3 regions of the Leptothoe sp. ISB3NOV94-8A genome follow, and region 2 is predicted to be linked to each of the others. Evidence: riboswitches for the same ligand, from Rfam matches in the RefSeq annotation. Region 2 holds a riboswitch; each other region holds the start of a gene.
What was found. A riboswitch is a leader RNA that binds a small molecule or an ion and turns the genes downstream of it on or off. The one in region 2 is predicted to bind cobalamin.
Positions count from the first base shown of each region.

Region 1: another riboswitch for cobalamin. It lies ahead of SPB21_RS06510 (TonB-dependent receptor); the one in region 2 lies ahead of SPB21_RS33290 (HupE/UreJ family protein).
Region 3: another riboswitch for cobalamin. It lies ahead of SPB21_RS08830 (hypothetical protein); the one in region 2 lies ahead of SPB21_RS33290 (HupE/UreJ family protein).

Region 1 covers NZ_JAXSQW010000001.1:1,494,369-1,497,651, forward strand. Annotated here, with positions in the region: gene SPB21_RS06505 (phosphotransferase enzyme family protein) at 1-864, opposite strand, end outside; cobalamin riboswitch at 959-1,114, shown strand; gene SPB21_RS06510 (TonB-dependent receptor) at 1,507-3,283, shown strand, end outside.
Region 2 covers NZ_JAXSQW010000003.1:280,904-284,186, forward strand. Annotated here, with positions in the region: gene SPB21_RS33280 (cob(I)yrinic acid a,c-diamide adenosyltransferase) at 1-159, shown strand, start outside; gene pyrC (dihydroorotase) at 220-1,248, shown strand; cobalamin riboswitch at 1,370-1,514, shown strand; gene SPB21_RS33290 (HupE/UreJ family protein) at 1,489-2,220, shown strand; gene cobW (cobalamin biosynthesis protein CobW) at 2,613-3,283, shown strand, end outside.
Region 3 covers NZ_JAXSQW010000001.1:2,015,699-2,018,981, forward strand. Annotated here, with positions in the region: gene SPB21_RS08820 (hypothetical protein) at 204-791, shown strand; partial or broken gene SPB21_RS08825 (SAM-dependent methyltransferase) at 1,074-1,202, opposite strand; gene SPB21_RS08830 (hypothetical protein) at 1,381-1,647, opposite strand; cobalamin riboswitch at 1,931-2,075, opposite strand; gene SPB21_RS08835 (MFS transporter) at 2,137-3,283, opposite strand, start outside.

The DNA.
Region 1 (3,283 bases), on a different contig from region 2:
CTCTAGAAAACTTGACCATAGGGCATCTTCTTTGCCAAGCAGCCTAATCACCCACCTAAATGTGGCCAGATCATAAACGCGCCAACCTAAACCACAGCAGTCAAAATCAAAGTGTGTGACCTTGCCACCATGCTCATGGGCATTCTCTCCATGAACGTCACCATGGCAAAACCCATAGTCCAACTTACCTACCTCTGTAGCATTAACAATTGTAAAAAGACTGTTGGCTAACTCACTTAAGAACTCCCAGTCTGAGGACCTTTCTGCTAAATAAGGTTGGATCTTGACCAAAGGCTCATCTATAAGATGTTTGAGGTCTAGCGTATAGCGGCTAGCATTAGACTCAAATCCTGAAGAACAACTGTGTATTTCTGCCACTGCCTGACCAAAGAGAGTTGCATCTTTTGGATCGTTAAACTTTAAGATATTTCCTTGGGCAAACTGAGTGATAATAACGTATCGTTCTCCTTCTGGAGCCATAATCGGGGTAATAAACCCTCCTTGCTTTCTTTCAATAGGAATAGCAACAGCTGCCCCCTGCTTATGTAAGTGCATCAGTGCCGCTAGTTCAAACTCTATTTCTGAGCGTGTCCTCCAATTGTGTCGATACACCCGCAATATAAAATCATCTTTTTCGGAAGATAATTTATAGGTGTCATTGAGCCCCCTATGCCAAAACTCGCAGGAGACAGGATTCGGCATTTTATATTGCGGTGCTACTTTACTCAACAGCTCAGATGCACTCAAGGTCGAATACGTCGCTTTAATAGTCAAGCTGGGCTGAGGCATAGTAAACAGATTAATGATCGCCGTTGCAGATTCATAGAATGGTGGGGAGCGACCTGGATAGGCATTGGTTATCAAGGTCGCTCACAAGGTGGCTCAGGCAAAAGTCTTTTGAGGAGGCCAACAGTATCTAGTTATCTAATCTGAACATCTCAGTTTAGATCAGTGTGATATGATTTTACTCTGGATCGGTTCTAGTGGGGAGCAGCCACTGGAGTTAATGGGGAAAGCGTAGTGAAAATCTACCACTGTCCCGCAGCTGTGAAAGAGGTTCTAAACTTTGTTTATGCCTCTCAGTCAGAACGCCCGCCGATGCTGTGACTTAAAATATCTGCGAGGTACGGATGTGAATCAAATCTTTTTTGCCCGGTCCAGGCTCCAACGGCGAGTTTGTTGTCGATATGTCTATAGCCCTTGAAACAGAATTGACTAGAGTCTATGCATACGGTCTTTAGCTTCAGTGGCATAGCTAAATAGTCATCTGAAGCATGGCTCTAGCCTTAACTTTTGTCTGCAAGTTGCTTTGGCCTCCACACCTTAAATCCCTCTCCTTCTCCTCAAGGAGAGAATTTTTGGCTTGAAAGAATTTGTTTTTCTCAAAAAATCTCCTCTCTTACTGCCTTCCTTCTTCAGGAGAAGGGTTTGGGGGATAAAGGTGATCCTTTGGTTGTTCGTTTCTCCACACAATACACACTTAAAACCAAAAGACCAATGTCTACTATGTCCAAGTTCCCTGCTTCTCTAACGCTTCTATCTTTTCTATTGGCATCACCTGCCTGGGCTGGAGAAACAACCAAACTAGAAAAATCTGAATTAGCTCAGACTCCTGAGGTAGATGACGTTATTCGGATTAATGTTGTTGAAAGTATCCTTGATCAGCCTGTTTACTCTCCTTTTCGTCGTGAAGGCACTGTTCGTGAATCAACACAACCTGTTTATGTGATTAATCGCGAGCAAATTGAAACGCAGGGAGCCCGCACTGTTGATGAAGCCCTACTCTATCTACCCGGAATATTGAGCGAAGGTACAGCCGGTGGTCAGTTGGGCTCTCAGAGTGGTCAGTTTATTCGGGGAGGTGGAACAGCTCAAACCCTGATTTTGCTAGATGGTCGTCCAATAAACGAGATCGGTGCAGCCGGTGGATTTGATCTCTCGAACTTTACAACCGATGCGGTCGAACAAATTGAGGTGCTGCCAGGGGGGGGCTCAGTCCTGTATGGATCCAATGCCATTGGTGGTGTCATCAATATCATTACCCGCAGACCGCTGGAAGAAGAAGGCATAGAGGTGACCACTAGCTTAGATCTTGGCAGCTTTGGCTATAACAGTCAGGCACTACAGGTGCGGGGAAACACTGGCAATATTGATTGGAGACTCGGTTATAACCGTACCGATTCAGAAAATGATTTTCCTTTTAGCCTAAGCACAACAGACTTTGAGGGTGATCGCAGCAATGCGGAGGTGCTTTATAACAATCTTAATTTTCAGTTGGCAGCTGACCTTAATGAACGCAATCGGGTAAGTCTGGGGGCATTGTATCTCACCAAAGATTTAAATGTTCCTGGTGGTGTGCCGACTCCTAGCGGCTTTGGTGCGTTCAATACACTGACTGAAGACGATAGTCAGTATACAGAAAATTTACTACTGGATTTAACCTATGAATCCAAGCTGGGGCAAGGGGATAACTCATTGCTAACAGCACGATTATTTGGTGATTTCCTTGACCTTACCTTCAAGGATCCCATTGCCGATAGCAGTTTTGATACGCCTTCAGAAGATAGGATCGATCAAATTTCCCTAGGTGGGCAATTGCAGCATACCTGGCAGTTTGCTGATAATCAGAACATTACCTACGGTGTCGACTACCGTAATGTTCAAGCAGACAACGAAACAACTAATTTGTTGACAGATTTAACCACTGAGGCCTATGACAAAAGCATTAATCAAACCGGTATTTTTGCTCGATACCAGGCTGATATCACCTCTCGTGTCAGTGTTAATGCCGGTATTCGACAAGATTTTAACGATCTGGCTGATGAAGACTCTTTTACTTCATTTAACTTAGGTACACGGGTGGCTTTAACCGATACCACGAATTTTCGGGCTAACTTTGCTCGCAATTTTCGTGTGCCTACCTTATCGGATCTTTTTCTGACCACATTCAACACCAACAACCCAAACCTTGAACCTGAAACTGGCATTAGCTTTGACGTAGGTATTGATCAACAAATCGGCGACCGGGGCTTATTTAGGGTTACCTTCTATCGCAATGAAATTAAGGATGCCATTAACTTTGACAGTGATACCATGAGGTTCGAAAACATTGATCGAGTGGAGGCCATCGGGATTGAGACGGAGCTAAATTACCAAGTGCTTGACGGTGTGTTTGCCTTTGCAAATTACACGTGGAATCGTCCAGAAATTAGGGAAAGTGATAACCCCGATGATCGAGGTAATTCTTTGCCGTTTACCAATGCCGACAGCTTTAATTTAGGTG
Region 2 (3,283 bases):
GCAGGCATTCAGGCTCGTCCTAACCATTGTCATGTGGCCAGTACCGGACGCTATGCGCCCCAGGAATTAATTGATGTTGCTGATTTGGTGACAGAAATGAATCGCATCAAGCACCCCATCAGTGCAGGTATTCCAGCCCAGATAGGGATTGAGTATTAGATGGCTTTCCATAGTGGATGGACACTATAATCACGTTGCTACTTGTTTAATGATTAAAAGATGCAAAAGCTTACCATAACTCGACCCGACGACTGGCATCTGCATGTGCGGGACGGTGTGATGCTGAAAGCGGTTTTGCCCCATACGGTGCGTCAGTTTTCCCGCGCCATCATTATGCCGAATTTGAAGCCCCCCGTGCGCTCGGTAGCGGATGCGGCAGCCTATCGAGATCGCATTATCGCAGCCATTCCAGCTGGCAAACAATTTGAGCCGCTGATGACCCTCTACCTGACTGACAATACAGACCCCAAAGAGATCATTGCGGCCAAAGCCTCCCAGTTTGTTAAAGCGGTTAAATACTATCCAGCCGGTGCAACAACCAATTCAGACTTTGGTGTGACGGATATTCGTAAGTGCGATCGCGTCTTTGCTGCCATGCAGCAGGTGGACATGCCCCTATTGTTACACGGGGAAGTGACCGATAAAGGGGTCGATGTTTTTGATCGTGAGAAGATATTTATCGAGCAACAGTTGCTCCCACTTAAGCAGCGATTTCCCAACCTGCGTATCGTGCTTGAGCACATTACCACCTCAGATGCTGTGCAATTTGTTCTGGCCCATAACCATGTGGCTGCAACCATCACACCGCAGCATTTATTGTTTAACCGTAATGCGCTCTTCCAAGGGGGAATTCGCCCCCACTTTTATTGCCTGCCAATTTTGAAACATGAGCAGCATCGTCGGGCAATTTTGCAAGCGGCCACTTCGGGTAATCCTAAGTTTTTTCTGGGTACCGATAGTGCCCCCCATGATCGCAACAATAAGGAAACATCCTGTGGCTGTGCCGGTTGCTATTCGGCCTTGCATGCTATGGAGTTGTATGCAGAAGCGTTTGAGAGCGTTGACGCCCTCGATAAACTAGAAGCGTTCGCCAGCTTCCATGGACCAGACTTTTACCAACTACCCCGCAATACGCAGCAAATTACCTTGGTCAAAACAACGTGGCGCATCCCTGATCAAGTGCCTCTGACTGAGTCTGAACTTGTGCCGTTACGGGCAGGGGAAGAGATGACGTGGCAAATGGCATAGGACCTACAACAGGGTATGGGTATAGTTCTAACAGAAAGGCCAAGAAACAACGTTCTATGCCAATCCTAAATAGTTAATCCTATGCAATTTTGATATCCAAAGCGAAGGCGAAGGTGGTAGATTTAATCTGCTTAGCATCGGTTCTAGTGGGGAACAGCCGCTAGAGGAAAGGGGGAAAGCGCAGTGAAAATCTGCCACTGTCCCGCAGCTGTGAAGGAAGTTTTATACCTCCCAGTCAGAATGCCCGCCGATGGTCAACCTGCCGTTTTATTGATCTGCGAGGTACAGATGGGTTTATATGCTTTAGTCGCCTTGAAGGGTTTCAAGGTTAAGAATCTTTGTCGTTCAGGCAAGATTGCGCTTGTTGCGATCACAGCACTTCTCCTCAATGGGTTGCCTGCCCTAGCTCACCATCCGTTAGGTGGAAAGACACCCGGTAATTTCATTGAAGGATTTTTATCCGGTATTGGTCATCCGGTCATTGGATTAGACCATCTAGTGTTTGTCATTGCCTCAGGGTTGTTAGCAGCAGCCATTGGTCGCAACTTAATTATTCCTGTTGCCTTTGTTTTAGCCTCTCTTTTGGGTACAGGAATTCATTTGGTGAGCATTGATTTGCCGCTTCCTGAGCTGGTAATTTCTGCCTCAGTGCTTGTCTTTGGTGTACTACTAGCCCTAAAAAAGCGGCCAAATAGCACAATTATCACTGGTTTAGCTGCCATTTCTGGGTTGTTCCATGGATTTGCTTACGGAGAATCCATTTTTGGTGCTGAAATGGGTCCTTTGATGGCTTATTTGCTAGGATTTGCATTGATTCAGCTTGCGATCGCAACAGCTGCCTATGGGATGGGTAGTCGCCTATTCCAACAGTCACCCGAAAGTTCAGCGCTGCGATTTGCTGGTTTTATTATTTGCGGTGTGGGCGGTACGTTTCTGTCCACACTGATGATGGATTATGTTTTGCTCGCTTAACCTACGCTGATCTACTGTGAACCCTCTTAAAGGGTACTGTGTATGTATCTGGAAGATAATGTCCCAAAAGGTAGACATGGTCTTGAATTTGCCCACTCTGCAACTTATGCGTACATGGTAGCTCCAAAAGGAAAGGTAAAAGATCGACTAGACATCTCAAACTATCCTGTTTGTTATTTTTAGCTTTCTTTCATACTTGACTTCAATTTGCTTGGAGAGAATTTAGGAAAGAGCTTTTTTAGAAATAAATAGTTCCTCTGTAGGAACCCACTGCTGTACGTCCAATGCAGGATCAGAATCAGTTGTCTGCATCCTGACGGGTGCACCAATGTGCACCTCTACCAAACCAAATTTGCACAAAATCTTGAATCTTTAGTCGTTAGGAAAAACCAATGCATAAAATTCCTGTTACCGTAGTCACCGGCTTTCTAGGTTCCGGTAAAACTACGCTGGTGCGTCATCTATTGCAAAACAACCAGGGACGACGCATCGCTGTATTAGTCAACGAGTTTGGAGAAGTTGGCATTGATGGAGAAATTCTAAAATCCTGCCAGGTCTGTGATGAAGATGAGACCCCTGATACTAAAATTCTAGAGCTTGCTAATGGGTGTCTATGCTGCACTGTGCAAGAAGAGTTTTTGCCTACCATGCAAACTCTTCTAAAGCGACGAGAAGACATTGACTGTATTGTCATTGAAACCTCAGGGTTAGCGCTGCCGAAGCCTTTAGTGCAGGCATTTCGTTGGCCTGAAATTCGGACTGGCGCAACCGTGGATGGTGTGGTGACGGTGGTGGATGGCAATGCCCTTGCCAAGGGTCAAATTGTTGGCGATCTAGAGGCCCTAGAATCCCAACGACAGGCAGATGACTCATTAGACCATGAGACACCCATTGAGGAACTGTTTGAGGATCAGCTAGCCTGTGCTGATATGGTGCTACTGACTAAGACCGATGTGATGTCGGAGGATAACCGTCTTAAGGTACAACGATGGCTCCAACAGAAGGCACCCACGGGTGTTAAGGTTGTTCCTTGTCAGCAGGGTGAGATTAGCCCAGATATTTT
Region 3 (3,283 bases), on a different contig from region 2:
TTTATGGGTGGCTATGATTTAATGGTTGGAGTTGAAAGATGATTGGGGCATGGGTTTAGCTAAGTAGACATAAATCATCTGGTAGATCATCTGGAAGCCTGCAATTTCAATTGCAACTAATAAGAGAAAGCTCATATTTCAACTGTTTCCAATCCCTTGTGCTATCGTCAAAGTAGAGTCTCATAAAGCAGAGGCGCTCTATTATGATTGGGCGTTTAGTGATTAGTTTAGGGTTGTTGGGGAGTATCTGTATAACGAGTGCAGCCACTGCCGCTGGGCTAGCTGTTGTCGACTCGGCCACATTAGGAACCCACCGTAATTTACCTTGGTCAGAGCCAGTTCAAATCAATGATCCGTTTGAAGGCAGCTTTGTTGGGGTATTTGACCGTCATTCCTTTAGCGATCGCTTTTTGAATACAACCGCCCGAATTGAGGTGCAGAGCCTCTGGAGTCGTGATTTTATTCGGGTGCTGTCGATTATTCGCGATCGCGACTGTCTCAGCGGGTCGTTTCGGGTTTCTCCAGATTTGAGTTGCTCAGAATTTAGTAACGCCAGAAATATCATTCAACTTTTCATTAAAGTTGATGGCGATGTGTTTCAAATTGATGGACAAAATAATGTGTTCTCAGTGAGCAATGAGTTAGCCCAAGCGTTGCAAAATGCACCAGAGACAACGCTTGATATTCGACTGGTGACTGATAGCGGCGAAGCAATCGATAGCAAAATTGGCGAGGACACCGTTAAAGCTTGGAAAACGGTCTATGCCACCGATCTGGCTCAGCCATTTTAAGACAGCACTCGTGCATCAATTTGATGGATGAGTTAGCTTGATTTGCACATACAACGGCACCTCGCCCCCGGCTAGAAAGCCGCTCCAGGCATTATATTCGAGGGGAAAGATTAGTGGCGACAAGCACCTGCTGCCAGTTTGCCTAGGCTGAAGGGATCATGTTTCTGAGTTTCCCTGCTGTGGAGTGGCACTGGACGGATACCAGTTTAATGCAAGAAGGGCCTGGCTAGCCACGACCATCTTTTGTCCGTTATCTGAAAGGGGCCGTTCACCCAAGTCTAGCGAGTCAGCCCGCACGGCACGGAACACGCCGAAGCGACACAGGCCACCCCCAAAGGCTAAACGCATTAATAGAAATGTGGGTACTTCTCGCAATGATTTGAGCAGTCCGACAACCCCAAACCGCATCAGTGATGATGACCCATGGGTGCGGGGAGTCAGCAGATAAACAACGATGTCAACCACCAGCAAAATCGCTAGGAGGGCAACAAGCAATGACAAAATATTCATGTTAGTAACTATTCTCATTTTTAGGATGGAGGCGGTTGCCCACTGGGGCAATGGACATACGATGAGAGAACTGCCGTTGTCAACATCGACGCATGCGGCGAGTCACTGATTGAGAGAGAGATGCGATCGTACATCCAATCAACATCAACCAACCCCGCCATGGAAATCGCCTGGCTGGTTTTCCAAAGGTCTTTTGGCTCCGCATCTTATGGGTAAGTGCCGTTTGTGAAACAAACGTAAGTGCCGCTTGTTTCACAAACGGATGAACCGACGCAGGAATACATCCAGGGCGATGCAGATACTGTTGCAACATGAGTGCTTCAGGCGGCAGTATAATGGATGGCACGATGCTTTTAACTTTTTTCAAAATGATCTGTTGAGAACGGGTTAGACAGTGCTAAGAGCAATAGATTGTTCATACCTTTTGCAGGCATAACAATCCGTGACACACTGGCCAACAGCTTTTCAAAAAATTAATTAGATAACTAATAGATGCCCAAAATTAACAGGCACACTTCATAGCTATGTAGCCAGATATGCCTAGGGTAGAGCATTGTAGAGATTTCCCCTGGCAACATAGTTACAATTACGCACTAAAATCATCATCCGTACCTCGCAGATGTTGTAGAACATGAGTTGAACTATCGGCGGGCATTCTGACTGAGAGGTGCAACACCTCCTTCACAGCTGCGGGACAGCGGCAGATTCTCACTGCTCTTTCCCCGTTTCCTCTAAGGACTGTTTCCCCTTAGAACCGATACGCCCAGTAATCTAGCACATTCTGACTACGCACAACACGGAATGTTAATTCAATTTGCGGTGCTGTCTGTGCGGCTCATTCTCGATTCCCTGACTCTAACGATGGCAAATGCATTCGCATTAGCAATAGTGTGGCGATCACCGCAGCAACAGAACTGACATAAAAAGGAGCCGCTGTAGAGACTGTTGCATAGAGCCAGCCAGCGATGAGACTGGCTGGTAGTGCGGACAAACCAACTACCATATGAAAGGTGCCGGTTTCAGCGCCTCGTCGGTTGGGGTGTACTAGATCGGCAACAAATGCTTTTTGGACACCCCGCGTTAGAGTGCCATAGAGGCCGTATAACATAAACAGTAACCAAATAATAGCAGGCGTCTCAGCTTGGGCAAATCCAAGATAGGTGATAGCAAAGACAAGATATCCACTGACGAGTAGCGGTCGTCGCCCTATTTGGTCAGATAGACGACCAGCGATCAGTCCTAATGAAACGGCTACCAGGTTAAAAGCTGCGTATAGTAACAGAAGTGTAGAGCCGGTAAAGCTCAGCTCTTGGGCCCGTAATAACAGAAAAACATCCGATGAATTTCCTAAACTAAAGAGAATAATTGCTAGTAAATACTGTCGATAGGTGGGGCTTAATCCTTGTAATGTAAATTGGGGACGTGCTTTTCTAGTTTGGGGACGTTGTTCTTTGACCTGAGTTAGTAAGATCAGAACACCCAGAAGCGCTGGGAAAAATGCGATCGCAAACACGCCTCGATAATTTCCTACAGAGTGTTGCAAAAAGACAAAACCCACCAGCGGTCCCAGCACTTCACCCACCGTTTCCAAACTATGGTGTAAGCCAAATGCCTGTCCCCGTTGGGCAGCAGTACAATTCTCAACAATTAGAACATCCCGTGGTGCAGCTCGTAATCCTTTGCCAATCCGATCAAACAAACGTGCCCCTAACACATGGCCCCAGGTTCCCGACAGAGCTAACCCTAGTTTAGACAATGCCCCTAAGCTATAACCGGCCAACGCAAAAGGTTTGCGCCGACCGGCCCAGTCCGACAGCCAGCCAGAGTACAGTTTCAAAATACTGGCCGTGCTCTCAGCAATCCCCTCGATCAGCCCCACTGTCCAAACTGGAGCACCCAGCATGCTCGTCAAGAAAAAAGGTGTTAGTGGATACACCATCTTGCTGGCAAAATCAGTCAGCAAGCTTACCCAGCCTAGAGCT